Regions from separate parts of the Candidatus Allofournierella excrementavium genome, predicted to be linked through region 1. Evidence: predicted binding sites of a transcription regulator. Region 1 holds the regulator's gene; each other region holds the start of a gene.

What was found. The regulator NrdR, encoded in region 1, represses ribonucleotide reductase genes. The targets are predictions, from matches to a motif close to CACNANATNTNGTG.
Region 2: ACMI1Q_RS08535 (anaerobic ribonucleoside triphosphate reductase) is a predicted target of NrdR. The motif match lies at 3,102-3,115, and genes of this name have one in related genera.
Region 3: nrdJ (ribonucleoside-triphosphate reductase, adenosylcobalamin-dependent) is a predicted target of NrdR. The motif match lies at 1,966-1,979, and genes of this name have one in related genera.

Annotation. Positions count from the first base shown of each region.
Region 1 covers NZ_DBGFPE010000014.1:64,575-69,497, forward strand. The annotation lists gene ACMI1Q_RS04075 (aminotransferase class I/II-fold pyridoxal phosphate-dependent enzyme) at 1-450, shown strand, start outside; gene ACMI1Q_RS04080 (autorepressor SdpR family transcription factor) at 580-864, shown strand; gene ACMI1Q_RS04085 (SdpI family protein) at 848-1,897, shown strand; gene nrdR (transcriptional regulator NrdR) at 1,995-2,471, shown strand; gene ACMI1Q_RS04095 (DUF4363 family protein) at 2,451-2,819, opposite strand; gene ACMI1Q_RS04100 (YetF domain-containing protein) at 2,853-3,530, opposite strand; gene ACMI1Q_RS04105 (spore germination protein) at 3,602-4,923, shown strand, end outside.
Region 2 covers NZ_DBGFPE010000035.1:54,784-59,706, forward strand. The annotation lists gene nrdG (anaerobic ribonucleoside-triphosphate reductase activating protein) at 1-424, opposite strand, end outside; gene nrdD (anaerobic ribonucleoside-triphosphate reductase) at 424-570, opposite strand; gene ACMI1Q_RS08535 (anaerobic ribonucleoside triphosphate reductase) at 697-2,982, opposite strand; gene ACMI1Q_RS08540 (M48 family metallopeptidase) at 3,298-3,852, shown strand; gene ACMI1Q_RS08545 (lipopolysaccharide biosynthesis protein) at 3,882-4,923, shown strand, end outside.
Region 3 covers NZ_DBGFPE010000007.1:75,029-79,951, forward strand. The annotation lists gene nrdJ (ribonucleoside-triphosphate reductase, adenosylcobalamin-dependent) at 1-1,933, opposite strand, end outside; gene ACMI1Q_RS02695 (hypothetical protein) at 2,179-2,526, opposite strand; gene ACMI1Q_RS02700 (hypothetical protein) at 2,547-3,422, opposite strand; gene ACMI1Q_RS02705 (serine/threonine-protein kinase) at 3,522-4,661, opposite strand; gene ACMI1Q_RS02710 (hypothetical protein) at 4,616-4,923, opposite strand, start outside.

The DNA of each region.
Region 1 (4,923 bases):
ATCCTGAAGAACATGAGCTCCATGATCATCAGCTACGACAAGATGAACCAGCTGCGCCACGTGCGCTTTTTGAAGGACCGCAAGGGCGTTCTGGAGCACATGGCAAAGCACCGGGCCATCATCGCGCCGAAGTTCGACCTGGTGAAGGAGATCTTCACCCGCGATCTGGGCAGCTGCCCCGGCATCGCCCACTGGACCGACCCCAAGGGCGGCTACTTTCTGAGTCTTTACGTGATGGACGGCTGCGCCAAGCGCACGGTGGAACTGTGCAAGCAGGCGGGCGTCGTGCTGACCCCCGCAGGCGCTGCCTACCCCTACGGCATCGACCCCCACGACCATCACCTGCGCATCGCACCCACCTATCCCAGCCTCGCAGAGCTGGAGCAGGCCGCGACGCTGCTGTGCATCTGCGTGCGCATCGCCACGCTGGAAAAACTGCTGACCAAATAAATTTGCGCCTCAAAGGGCCGCTCTCCGAAAGGAGGGCGGCCCTTTTGTTTTCCCCCCCCATTGACAAGGCGAGAAGGCAGTGCTATATTACGTTTAACGATTAAGTTGAATGTTAAATGAGGTGACGCCATGGCGATGCAAGACACGCTTCGAGCCCTCGCCGACCCCACCCGCCGGGAGATACTGACGCTGCTGCGGGCCGGCCCGCTGACGGCGGGGCAGATCGCGGAACGGTTCCCGGTGTCGGCGGCGGCCGTCTCCCGCCATCTCTCGGTGCTGAAAGAGGCCGACCTTGTGCGGGACCGGCGGGAAGGAAAGTATATTTATTACGAGCTGAACGCGTCGGTGCTGGAGGAAATCCTTCTCTGGCTCACCACGCTGAAAGGGGAGGAGAACGATGAAACTCTTGAATAAACGCAAGGCGCTTGTTGGCTCCGCGCTCATCCTGCTGCCTGCGCTGGCGGGCATCGGGCTGTGGGAGCGGCTGCCCGGCGAAAGCTGCCCCGCAAAGCTGGCCTTCTGCCTGGGGATGCCCGCCGCAATGCTGGCGACCTATTGGCTGTGCCTGCTGCTCACCTTTCACACCAACCGGCAGAACGGCCAGAGCAAAAAGGCGCTGGAACTGGTCTACTGGCTGCTGCCCTTCGTCTCGCTGTTTTACTGCGCCGGCACCTGGGCGGTGGCGCTGGATGTGGAGCTGGGCTGGGAGCGTCTTGTGCCCGCCAGCCTGGGACTGCTGTTCCTCATCATCGGCAACTATATGCCCAAGATGAAGCAGAACCCCACGCTGGGCATCCGTCTGCCCTGGACGCTGGCCAACGAAGAGAACTGGAACCGCACCCACCGCTTGGGCGGTAAAGCGTGGGTGGCGGGCGGCCTTGTGCTGCTGTTGTGCTGCCTCTTGCCCGGGGCCGCCATGGTCGCGGGAATGATGGCGGCCATTCTTGTTCTGGCGGTGGTGCCCTGTGTCTATTCCTACTGGCTTTACCGCAAACAGGTCCGGGATGGCAGCTGGAGCGGGTGCCTGTTCAGATCGAAAGCGGACCGTGTTGTAACGGGCATCGTCCTTGCGATTTTGGCCGTTGCCGTGGTGGGCACGCCGGTGCTTCTCTTCACCGGAGACATTCATTTCACGGTGGGGGAGACCGCCCTGAACATCGAAGCAAGCTACTGGTCTGACGCCGAAATAGACTACGCCGACGTGGAGAGCATCGAATATGCCGAGGACATCCCCGCCGGAAGCCGCACCAACGGGTTCGGCTCGCCCCGCCTTTCCATGGGCTCTTTCCGCAACGACGCCTTCGGCTCATACACCCGTTATGCCTACACCGGCTGCGACGCCTGCATCGTGATGCAGGTGAAGGGGAAGACCGTGGTGCTCAGCGGAGCAGACGAAGTGGCCACAAAAGTGCTTTATGAAGAGCTGGACAGCAGGATTTTTGGCTGAAAATCTTTTCTTTGCGGGAAAATATGCTATACTGTTTGTATAGTGATTCAACGGCGGCGCTCCGCCCGCCCACTCACCAGCCAAGGAGGAAACTGCCATGAAATGTCCGTACTGCGGCGAACTGGATTCCAAGGTGATCGATTCCCGCCCCACCGAGGACGGAGAGAAAATTCGCCGCCGCCGGGAGTGCCTGAGCTGCGCCAAGCGCTTCACGACCTACGAGATCGTGGAGACCGTGCCCCTGATGGTGGTCAAGCGGGACCGCTCCCGCGAAGCCTTTGACCGCCAGAAGTTGCTGGGGGGCATGCTGCGCGCCAGTGAAAAGCGGGAGGTAAGCTACCAGACGCTGGAAGCCGCGGTGGACCGCATCGAGCAGACGCTGCTGAACAGCTACGAGCGAGAGGTCACCTCCATGCACATCGGCGAGCTGGCCATGGATGAACTGAAAAAGATCGACGAAGTGGCCTATGTGCGCTTTGCCTCGGTCTACCGGCAGTTCAGCGACATCAACACCTTCATGGACGAGCTGAAAGACATGCTCAACGGCCATTCCTCAAAGCATACTGAAAAATAAGTGCCCGGTCATCAGAATCTGCGTGCGGGCTTTTCCAAGCTCGCTCTGCAGGTCCTGTTGGTTATCCGGGCCAACATAGGCCGACAGCCCGCCCAGGCACATGGCGATGCCGCTGAGATAGTCCCGCTTGATGAACAGTGCCATCCAGTGCTCCCGCCGGGAGAAAAAGCCGTTCATCCCGTCGATGACCTCCAACGCCGCTTCGTAATTTCCGGCGACACTCAAAGCCCCAATTTGGTCCAGGTCATCCAAAAGTGTGTCGTTGGTGGTCTTCACCAGGATGCTGCTGGCCACGATGAGCACCGCAAGAAAAGCCAGCAGCCCGAAGGCTGCGCGCACCCGTTTCATCCAATCATCCTTTCTGACCGAGAGCCGCTGGTTTCAGCGGCTCTCTTTTTTGACCAGCTGCACCTGCCCGGAATCGTCCCCCAGCAGCAAAAGCACCTGCCGCAGGCTGCATTTGTTCTGGTGCAGCACCTTGTCCAGCCACTTTTCGTTCCTGCCGCACCAGGCCAGATTGTCCGCCAGTACCCGCCCGTCGATGACAAGGGGCACCATGGGCGTTCGCGCTTCGGGCGGCGGCACCTGCATATCCTCCCGGGTGGGGGTGTCCTTCTGCGGCATCCGGCTCACGCTCAGGGTGCCGTTGGTCTCCACCAGGGCGTAGTTTACTTCCGATGGGTCGAAAATGTCCTTGCCTCGCAGCGCTTCCAGCAGGTCGCTGGCGCTGAACCGAAGCTCCCGCAGGGTCTTCTGGTCGATCTTGCCGCCCCGTATCACCGCCACCGGCGTGCCGGACAATAGCTTTGCCGCCGTGGGGCTCATATAGCAAAGCGCAGAGGAAAACAGTTCCAGCACCACGATCAGGCAGACGGGCGCAAGGCTTGCCGCCAGCGGCACCTCGGGGGATTCGATGGAGATGGAGGCGAGGTTGGAAATGAGAATGGTGGACACCAGCTCCGAGGGCTGTAATTCTCCAAGCTGACGTTTGCCCATCAGCCGCATGGCGGCCACGATAAGCAGGTAGATCATCAATGTGCGAAGCACGAGCACCAGCATACAAAACTCCTCCCGGCAAATGGTTTTGACCCGGCGGGTGCGGGGCATACTAAGCAGCGAGGTGAAGAACGATGCCGCGACCCCTGACCGATTCGCTGGATGCGAATGTTGCCCACCTGAAAGAGATGTTTGGCAACTCCGCCGACCTGTATGCAAAGTCCGTCAACGTGCGGGGCGTGCCTTGCTGTTTGTGCTTCTTTGAGGGGCTTTCCACCCTGGAACGGCTGTGGGTAGTGATGCTCTCGATGCTGAACGAGAGCCATTTTGAGCCCGCAAACGGCCAGGACCTGTTCAACTACATCCAGCACCAGACCGACCTGCCGGTAGAAAATACGCCGGTGGAGGACTTTGAAGCCCTGCGCACCCAGCTGACCGCGGGCACCACCGTGATGCTCATTGACAGATGCCGTAAAGCAGTTGTGCTTTCCACGCAGAACATGCAGTTCCGCTCGGTGCAGGAACCCTCCGGCGAAGGGGACATCCGCGGCTCCCGGGAAGGATTCTGCGACCTTGTGCGCATCAACGTCAGCCTTGTGCGGCGGCTGGTGCGCACTGAATCACTCACCATCAAAATCTTCCCCGTGGGCAAGCGCACCGGCACCGAGGTGGCCATGTTGTACGACCGCACGCTGGCAAAGCCGGAATTTGTCGAAGCCATCGAGAAAAAGCTCAAGTCGGTGGACCTGCCGGTGTTGTTCGACAGCGGGTATCTCGCGCCCTATCTCCAGCGGGGCAGCTTCAGCTTCTTTCAGGAGGTAGGCTATACCGAGCGCCCCGTGACCGCCGCCGCCAAGATATGCGAGGGGAAAATCGTAGTTCTCGTGAACGCAAGCCCATTCGCGATGATCGTGCCGTATTTTTTCAATGAAAACTTCCAAAGCCTGGACGATTATGCCGGCAAGGCCTACTTCGCCAGCGCCGTACGGCTGCTCAAGTATACGGCGTTCTTTTTGTCGGTGCTGCTGCCGGGCCTGTTCGTCTCTATCGCGGAGTACACCCCGGAGCTGTTCCCGCCACAGCTTCTTTACAAGGTGGCTGCCGCCGAGACGGCCACGCCTTTGCCGCTGTTCATGGAGATGATGCTGGTCATCGTCCTTTTGGAGATCATCCGGGAGGCCGGCCTGCGCCTGCCCAAGCCCATCGGACACTCGGTGAGCCTCGTGGCGGCGCTCATCGTGGGAGACGCGGCCACCAAGGCGGGCATCATGAGCACGCCGGTGCTCATCGTAGCGGCCCTGACCACCATCTCCATCTTCGTCATCCCGTCGCTGTATGAGCCCGCCACCGTTCTGCGAGTGCTGTTTGTGCTGGCGGGCGGCCTGTTCGGGCCCTTCGGTCTGGTGACCATGTTCTTCCTGATGCTGGTGAGCATCTGCGGCATGCACTCTTTCGG
Region 2 (4,923 bases), on a different contig from region 1:
TGCCCCGAAAGCGCAGCTCCAGGCTGCACTCGGCCTGCAGGAAGGGCCCGTCGATGAGGGTGTCCAGCTCCCGCAGCAGGGCTTTCTGGGCCTCGGTGCCCGCCAGCAGCTGCTCGAAGGTGTAGCCGGTGTAGGCGGCCACCTCAAAGCCCGCGGCGCGGCAAAGGCGCACGAATTCCAGCATTTCGTCCCCCGCCTGGGCGAAGGGCTCGCCGCCGGAGAGGGTGATCCCCTTGCACAGGGGGCTTCGTTTGGCCAGCGCCGCCAGCTCTTCGGGGGTGCATTCCTGCCCGCCCTCAAAGGCCCAGGTCTCGGGGTTATGGCACCCCGGGCAGTGGTGGGGGCAGCCCTGGAAGAACACGGTGAACCGCAGCCCCGGGCCGTCTACGATGCTGTCGGCCACACAGCCTGCGACCCTCAGCATTACAGGTGCTTCACCCGGTCGCGCTCTTCGGCCTTCTTGGCGTCGTTCCACTTGTCCATGGTGCCCACCAGATAGCCGGTGATGCGGCGGATGCGCTCGAACTGGACGTCCTTGCCCACGACGGATTGTTTCTGCATTGCAGCCATGATGTTTCCTCCTTGGACCTTTCCCGGTCTTTTCAAAAATCGTTATCGTTATTATATCACGTTCGGCGGGCGGCGGCATGTTGCACCGGCAACACCGGGCGTTCGCCCCGCGTTTTCAAAGGGGGTTCATTCGCACCCGCAGAAGGCGGGCACGCTGGGGTATTTCTTGCGAAGCTCGGCCAGCTTTTCGGGGCTGAGGGCCTCGCCGCTGCGGCGGCCGCACCGGGGGCACACATCGCCGATCACGCCCACATAGCCGCACACGGGGTCGCGGTCGACGGGGTGGTTGATGCTGCCGTAGCCCACGCCCGCGTCGTGCATGCAGCGCACCACGCTCTCGAAGGCCTCCAGGTTGTTGGCGGTGTCGCCGTCCAGCTCCACATAGCTGATGTGGCCGGCGTTGGTGAGGGCGTGATAGGGCGCTTCCTTCTGGATCTTGTCGTAGGCAGAGATCTGGAACCACACGGGGATGTGGAAGCTGTTGGTGTAGTACTCGCGGTCGGTGACGCCGGGGATGACGCCGAAGCGCTTTTTGTCCATCCGGGTGAACCGGCCGGAAAGGCCCTCCGCCGGGGTGGCCAGCAGGGTGAAGTTCATCTTCATTTCCTGGCTCTTCTTGTCGCAGAAGTCGCGCATGTGCTTGACGATCTCCAGGCCCTTCTTCTGCATCTCCTCGCTCTCGCCGTGGTGGTGGCCGTAGAGGGCGGTAAGGGTCTCGGCCAGGCCGATGAAGCCGATGGAGAGGGTGCCGTGCTTGAGCACCTCGCGCACCTCGTCGGCGGGGCCCAGGTTGTCGCTGTCCAGCCAGACGCCCTGGCCCATCAGGAAGGGGTAGTTGTAGACCCGCTTGGCCGCCTGGATCTCATAGCGGTCCAGCAGCTGCTGGGCCACCAGCTCCAGCATGGAGTCCAGCTTCTTGTAGAAGGCGGCCTCGTCGTGGTCGGCCAGGATGGCCAGACGGGGCAGGTTGATGGAGGTGAAGGACAGGTTGCCGCGGCTGTAGCTGATCTGGCGGTCAGGGTCGTAGACGTTGCCCATCACGCGGGTGCGGCAGCCCATGGTGGCCACCTCGGTCTCGGGATGGCCGGGCTTGTAGTACTGGAGGTTGAAGGGCGCGTCCAGGAAGACATAGTTCGGGAACAGGCGCTTGGCGCTGACCTTCATGCTCAGCTTGAACAGGTCGTAGTTGGGGTCGCCCTCGTTGTAGTTGACCCCCTCCTTGACCTTGAAGATGTGGATGGGGAAGATGGGCGTTTCGCCGTGGCCCAGGCCCGCGTCCTCCGCCAGCAGGATGTTGCGGATGGCCATGCGGCCCTCGGGGGAGGTGTCGGTGCCGTAGTTGATGCTGCTGAAGGGGGTCTGCGCGCCGGCGCGGGAGTGCATGGTGTTCAGGTTGTGAACGAAGCCCTCCATGGCCTGATAGGTGTCCCGGTCGGTCTGCTTGTAGGCCCGGCGGCGGGCGGTGGCCACGATGCGCTGCGCCTCCTCGGCGGAAAGGGCGCTGGTCTCTTCCAGGGCCTTCGCCACGATGGCGTCAAACTCGTCGGCCTTCACCTCGATGCGGGGCTGCATGCCCAGCTCGTCGGCGGCCTTGTTCACCGCCGCCTCGGTCAGGGCGCTCTCGTCCTCCGAGTTCAGCAGGTCCTCCACGCCCTCGGCCAGCTTTTTGCGGTAGAGCTTGGCAAAGCTCTTGCGGATGCCCTCGGCCATGCCGTAGTCAAAGTTCGGGATGGACTGGCCGCCGTGCTGGTCGTTCTGGTTGGACTGGATGGCGATGGCCGCCAGCGCCGCGTAGCTGCCGATGCTGGCAGGCTCGCGCAGGAAGCCGTGGCCGGTGGAGAAACCGCCGTGGAACAGGCGCAGGATGTCGATCTGGGTGCAGGTGGTGGTGAGGGAATAGAAATCGAAATCGTGGATGTGGATGTCGCCCTCGGAGTGGGCCTTGGCCTGCTCGGGGGTGAGCAGGTAGGCCGCGTTGTAGGCCTTGGCGCCGGCGGTGCCGATCTGCAGCATGCTGCCCATGGCGGTGTTGCCGTCGATGTTGGCGTTGTCGCGCTTCATGTCGCTGATGCGGGCGTCCACGTTGGTGATCTCGTCGATGGTCTTCATCAGGCTGGTGTTCGCCTCGCGGATGCGGGTGCGGTTGGCCCGGTACAGGATGTACTTCTTGGCCGCCTCGTCGTGGCCGCACTCCATCAGGCCGGTCTCCACCGCGTCCTGGATCTGCTCGATCTGGGGGGATTCCTCGCCGCAGTCCACCTCCAGGTGGCGCGAGACCTTGTTGGCCACGCGGGCCGCTTCCCGCGCGTCGCCCTCGCCGGCGGCCTCCAGGGCCTTGAGCACGGCGGCCGCGATCTTGCCCTCGTCGAACAAAACTACGCGGCCATCCCGCTTGATAACGCTTTTGATCATGATGCAAACTCCTCCTGACCCGGCTTCGCGCCTTGCTTTGCGCTGTGTCGGCCCCCCATGCGCGCCGTTTGGTCATTCTCTGTATTTTGGGGTGAGAACGCTACTTAAAACATTATGACACCTACATATAGTGGCTGTCAATATGACCGGGCGCAAAATTAGCGCCAAGGTTTGGATGAATTTTTTGTGAGTTTTGCTTTTCGCGTTCAAAAGGGCGCGAAAACATGCTACAATGGAAAGCGCACGGTGCGCCGAAACGGCGCACAATGTCCTATTATACCCCCCTGCGGGGAAAAGAAAAGGGGGTCCGCCGCCGTGGAGCAAAAAGAATTTCGCAGCGCCGGCGGCGTGGACTACGCCCTCACCCGCAAGCGGGTGAAAAACCTGAATCTGCGCCTTGGGCCGGACGGCAGCGTGCGGGTGAGCGCCCCGCTGCGGGCCAGCGCCGCCTCGGTGGACGCCTTTGTGGCCGCCCACGCCGGATGGGTGCAAAAGGCCCTGGCCCGGCAGAAGGCCGCCGAGGCCGCCCGGGCCGCGGCCCCCACGCCGAAGCCCGCCGACTGCCTGCCTCTGTTCCAGGCGGTGAACGACAGGGTGTTCCCCCGGTTCGCGGGGGTGCTGGGAGGCCAGAAGCCCATTATAAAGGTGCGGGACATGCGCACCCGCTGGGGCAGCTGCCACCCCGCCAAGCGGCAGATCACCCTGGCGGCGCGGCTGGCGCTGCAGCCCCCCGAGGCCGTTGAGTATGTGGTGGTGCACGAGTACTGCCACTTTGTGCACCCGGACCACCAGGCCGGGTTCTGGGCGCTGGTGGCAAGCATCCTGCCGGACTGGAAGGCCCGCCGGGCCCTTTTGCGAAACGCGCGCTGAGCGCACCATCCACGGAAAGGAAGATCCCTTTGGACGCAAAGTACAAACGCCTGGCGAACAACACCCTTTTGTTCGCCATCAGCAACTTTTCGGCAAAGCTGCTCAGCATCGTGCTGCAGCCCTACATCACCTTCGCCATGGGCCAGGTGGAAGAGGTGGGCATCACCAAGCTGGTGCAGAACATCGGCTCGCTGCTCATCCCGCTGGTGAGCATGGGCGTGAGCTACGCCATCATCCGCTTCGGCCTGGACGAAAAGGTGAAGAAAGGCTCGGTGTTCACCGACGGCCTGCTCACCATCCTCACCGGCTTTGTCATCATGCTGTGCTGCTATCCGCTGCTGCGGTTCATCCCGCTGTTCGCGGAGTACGCGCCGTTCCTTTATGTGCATGTGCTGGTGAGCTGCCTGCGCACCTGGTGCACCCAGTTCGTGCGCAGCCGCCAGCTGAACCGGCTGGTGGCGGTGGACGGCGTTTTGTGCAGCGCCACCAACCTGGGCTTCACCATCCTGTTCCTCTCCGGCTTCCACATGGGGGCCAAGGGCTATGTGCTGGCCATCATCTGCTCGGACGCATTGAGCGCGCTGTTCGTCTTCTGCATCGCCGGGCTGGGGCGGTATTTGCGGCCCCGCTTCCACTCCATGACTCTTTGGAAGCAGATGCTGGCCTACTCGCTGCCCATGGTGCCCGCCCAGATCAGCTTCTGGGTCATCAACGCCAGCGACCTGTTCTTCGTGCAGGCCATGTGCGGCGGCTACAAGGACCAGACCGGCGAATACTGGACCGGCCTTTTGGGCGTGGGCTATTTCCTGCCCACCATCCTGTCGGTGCTGGGCACCATCTTCTATGAGGCGTGGCAGCTGTCCGCCGTGACCGAGCTGGAGGGCCGCCAGCGGTTCTTCAGCCGGGTGTTCGGCCTTTACCAGAGCCTGCTTTTCTGCTGCTGCGCGGGCATCATCCTGCTGTGCCGCCCGCTGATGTTCATCTTCAAGGCCAACTTCTTCGACGCGTGGCAGTTCGTGCCCCTGCTGGCCATCGGCACTTTGTTCAGCTGCCTGAACCAGTTCCTCAACA
Region 3 (4,923 bases), on a different contig from region 1:
CCTGGCCCACCTCCGGCAGCACCGGGTAGCCCAGTTCCTCGCAGACGCGGCACAGGGGGTCGGTGGCGGTGATGCGCACGCGGCGGATGTAGTAAGGCGAATGAGAGTAGTGCACGCCGCTGGACACGGTGGGCAGCAGGGACAGGGTGCCCTCCGGCTTCAGGGTGGTCACCAGCAGCGGACGGTTGCCGCCCAGCTGGGCCGCCATCTCGTCCGCGGCTTTGCGGGCCTCAGCCCGCAGGGCATCCAGCAGTTCGGCCTGCCGGGCACGGTCCATGCCGGTGGCGTTGACCATGTCCTGCCAGCCGGTGAGGGAGCAGCCCAGCAGCCGGTCGCGCTTCTGCACCCGGTCCCAGCGGTACATCTCCAGCTCGCGGCAGGTCATGCGATAGCCCGCCCGGGCGGACAGGCGCTGGGCCTCCAGCAGGCCGGCCTTGTCCAGGGTGCCGTCCTCGCCCACAAAGGCCATCACGTTCACGGTGGTCAGGTTGCACAGGCCGTTGGAATCCAGCAAAATCTCGCCGCAGGGGTTGCAGCCGCAGAAGTTGGGGCGGCGCTTGAGACCCGCCTCCTCGTTGATCCAGCCCGGCTCGCCGGAATAGCGCATCTGCTGGATGTGCCAGTGCAGCTTTTCGCGGGTGGGCTTTTCGCGGTAGAAGATGGAGTTGTTGCTCATCTGGCGGTGAGCGATGGACTTGTCGATCTCCCAGTGGCCGTTCACCTGGCGGTAGAGGTTGGACTTGGCCTGGATGCAGGTCTCGTCGTCCGCGTCCACCAGGCCAATTTCCGAGGTGCGGCGCACGCCGCCGGAGACCACGTTCTCACCGATGATGTTGGCGATGTCCAAAAGGTCGATGGGGCGCAGCTGGGTGCGCACAGCGCCGTCCCGGGCGCCGGCGGCGGTGACCACCTTGTGGATTTTGTCCAGCATGGTCATCATGGAGCCGGAGCCGCTGGCGGTGCCGCCGAAGGTCTTGAGTCGCTCGCCCTTCGGGCGGATGGAGTCGTAATTCACCACCAGGGTGGTCACGCCCTCATACTCCCGGTTGGTGATGAGCTCGAAGTAGCGGGTCAGCGCCTGGGCCCAGCCCTCCTTGGAGTCGCCGATGGCAAGGGTCGCGGTGTCCCGCTGGAAGGTGAGGTTGGTGTATTCCAGCCGCTCGCCCGCGGGCACCGGGTCGTAGGACTTGTGCAGAATTTTCAAATCGGTGCGCACCGGCGGCAGCTGGTCCGCGTCGGATTTGAGCACCCGCACACCCACGCCGCTGCCCACCATCAGCAGATAGAACAGGTCGTGGTAGGCCACGAAGTCGTTGATGACGGTGAAGGCGCAGTTGTAGTTGGCCATGGGGTACTTTTCCGCCACCGGCGTGCCGCCCACCCACAGGGTGCGGCCGGACAAGAACTGCCGCAGATTGTAGATGTTATCGTAGAGTTTTTCCGCCTCTTCCCGGGGCGTGGGGGCCAGCGAGGCGTTGTATTCCACCGCGCGGCGCACCGTCTCCCACCAGAACTCCCGGCGGCCCTGCTGGGGCAGATAGCGGGAGTAGGTGCGGGTGTAGACGAAGGCGCCCAGCTGCTCCATGGGGTTGGGCGCGTGCTTGTAGGGGCTGAGGAATTCGCGGGTCAGGATGCCCTCTTTCCACTCGCCGCTGGTGCGCTCTTTCTCCTTCTGCACCCGGTAGAGGATGTAGGTCTTGGCGGTGCGGTAGAGCTGCTTTTCAAACAGGGTCTCCTCCACCGCGTCCTGGATGCGCTCGATGTCCACGATGTCCTGGCCTGCGGCGGCCAGCCTCTCTTCCACCGCGGCGGTGACGTCGTCCACCCGCTGGGGCTCATGCTCCCCGGCGGCGGCCGCCGCCAGCGTGACGGCGCGGCGTATGAATTCAGCGTCAAAGGGCACGACTTTGCCGCTGCGCTTGCGTACATTCATTTTTGGTCCCTCCCAACGTTGTTTGCAGGATACACCATATATAGTAGTTCTTGCGAGGCAAAAAGTCAATATATTGTTTCTTTTTCCGCAAAGAGGCCGGCGTTTGCGGGTGCGGAGCTCACCTTTGCCCTTCTGTGCCCAGTATAGCAGAGGATGCGTCCCATAGGGCGGACTTTTTTCCTCCGGCCCGGCGCTGCAAAAAAAGGGCTCCCGGCCAAGGCCGGGAGCCCACTGCTGCTGAAATATCACAGGCGGTTCGTTTTTTTGGTCGCGATGATGGTGAACACGCCGAAGGCGATGCTGAGCGCGGCCCAGATGTACAGATCGGAGTAGCTGCCTGCGCTCGGCAGGGCAAACAGCGCGGGCAGGATGTGGAATCCCGCGGCCACATAGCCGCCTTTGCCCCCTTTGCGGGTGCAGATGTTGACGATGCCCGCCACAAGCAGCCCCAGCGCCAGCACAAAACCCGCGCTGCCGCTCACTTCGCCGTTCTCCGCGAGGGTGTTTGCCAGGCCGGCGGCGCAGGACTGCAGGCTGACCAGCAGAAAGAGCACAATGCTCAGGATGCCGATGACCAGTTTTCCGGTTTTCATTGTTTCTTTCCTCCCTTTCTTCAGAACGTCAGCGTGAACGGCCCCAGCGCTGTGCGGTCGGTGAAATCGTCCGGGTCGGTGCTGTTCAGAGTGAATTCAAGGGAGGACATCTGCTCCAGCCGATCGCTGTTTTCTTCGCTGTCCAGCAGAAGAAGATCGCACATCGCCCTGCGCCCGGCGGGGATCTCGACGTAAAGGCTGCCGTCCGTCATGTAGCCGTCCACCGAAACATCGGAGGCGGTGAACACGCGCCGCTGTTCGCTGTTGTTCTCGATGCAGAGCCGCACGCTTTTGCCCATCAGCGAGTCGGCCTGTTCCAGCGCCACGATGCGGACTCCCTCGTCGGCATACAGTTCCGTGCCCTCCGGCTGATACGGGTCCGGCAGGGCGGCGTCGGTGGAAAGGACGATGGGGCCGCTTTGTGCCAGCGTCTGGAAGTTGTCGGGGTCGATCAGCCGCAGTTCGCACTCGATCTGGGCGATGGTCTCCACCCGGGCGTTGTCCAGGTCCGTCTGCAACAGAGTCAGGCCCGTCTCGGCCTTTTTGCCCGGCAGCACTTCCTGGGAAAGGGTGCTTTCGATCACCCATCCGTTCACGGTGCACACGCCGGACTGGACGACCACCCCCGCGTCCGAGTTGTTTTCGATGACCAGGTCAATTTGCGGGCCGAACAGAGAGCCCTCGCTGAGCCCCGTGGCGGTGATTTTTATCCCCGCCTCATCGTAGAGAACGGTTTGGGGCAAAGTGACTGCCTGCGGGGCGGTCTGTGCCTCCGACTGCGGCAGAGACGCCGGCCCGGACGGCGTCTCTGCCGGCTCCGAGGTCTGCGCGCCGGAACAGCCCGCACAGCCGAGAGCCAGCAGCAATGCCAGAAAAAAAGATACTGCCTTTTTCATTTAAAAAGCCTCCTCCTGCGACCAAATCGCGGTATGCTTCTCACAGTATATACCGGGTTTGGATGCATTTGGTGGGCTGCCAGCAGACTGGGCAAAAAATCATTGAAGGACCGCTTTGAGGGCCGCCGACGCGAGCACCGTGATCAAAAAAGCCGCGGCGGCCCAGAGCAGGACGGCCGCCGCCGTGGCGGCGATGCGCATTCCCCTGCCCTGCGCCTTGTTCAAAATGGGGATGTGCCGCTGTATGCCGAAGAGGTCAAACACCAGCACATAGCTCCCCACCGGGATCGCCAGCACCCCTGTCACGATCAGACATTCCACCGGGTCGCCCGCGGCGGTGGAATATCCCGCCGCCGCAAACACAAAGAACCAGAATGCCGCCGCCACCGCTGCCAGCGCCTTCTGGCCGGACCCGGACCGAAAGCCCGGCACAAGGCACAGCGGGTAGGGGTAGCCTGTCCGGGCGGCGGGCCGCGGCGGCGCGGCCCGCCTGCACGGCAATGCCGCCAGCGCGGCGTCCAGCTCCCGCACGTTGGAATAGCGCTGCTGCGGGTCGAGATTCGTGCACCTGGCAATGACCTCCCCCAGCAGGCCGTCGGCCCGCGCCGCATTGGGGAACGCGCCGGTCACCACCTGATTCAGCACCACCCCGAGGGAGTAGATGTCCGCGCGGGCGTCGCTCTGGCAAAAGCCGAACTGCTCCGGCGCGGCATATCCGTGGGTGCCCAGCAGGGTGGTGTCCGCGCTGCGGCCCGCCTTTTCAAAGCGGGCGATGCCGAAGTCGATGAGGTACACCTGCGAATCGGCGCCGAGCACGATGTTCTCCGGCTTGATGTCCCGGTGGACGATGTTCTCTCTGTGCAGAGGGGCCAGCGCCTGGCACAGCTGCCGGCCGAGCCACACCGCGTCCTCCCTGGTCAGCGGCGGGCCTTCTTCCATCCGCTGGCGCAGGGTCACGCCCTGGATGTAGTCCTCATAGACAAAGGCCGTGCCGTCCTGCCGGGCTTCGATGGCCCGGACCGTGGGCACATGCTTGGGGCTCATCGCCCGCAGCGTCTCAAATATCTCCGTCTGGCCGCCGGGCACCTGCCGCGCCACCAGGATGCGCCCGCTGGACCGCTGGCGCGCCAGAAAGACCGTTCCCCGCTGGTTCAGCGCTTCCAGAAAGACAAAATCCTCCTGCTCCATGCCGCTCACCCGATCATCACCTCGCCGCAGGCGGCAAGGCGGTCGTTGCATTCATAGAGGCTTTTCCCCGCCGCCAGCTGCTGCAGGATGACCGCGTCCCGCCGGATGCGGGGATACAGCGGCGAGAGCCCCGCGATGCGCAGCATGGTCTGGGTCTCGTCGCAGGTGAAGTGAAGCCCCAGCGCAATGGCCAGCAGCATGTCCCGCGAGGGGTTGCGCCGCGTGCCGTTCAGCAGCTGATAGCAGTAGCTGCGCTCCCGGCCGGAGGCAAAAATCAGGTCCTTTTTTTGCAGGCCGTGCTTTTCCAGCAGGG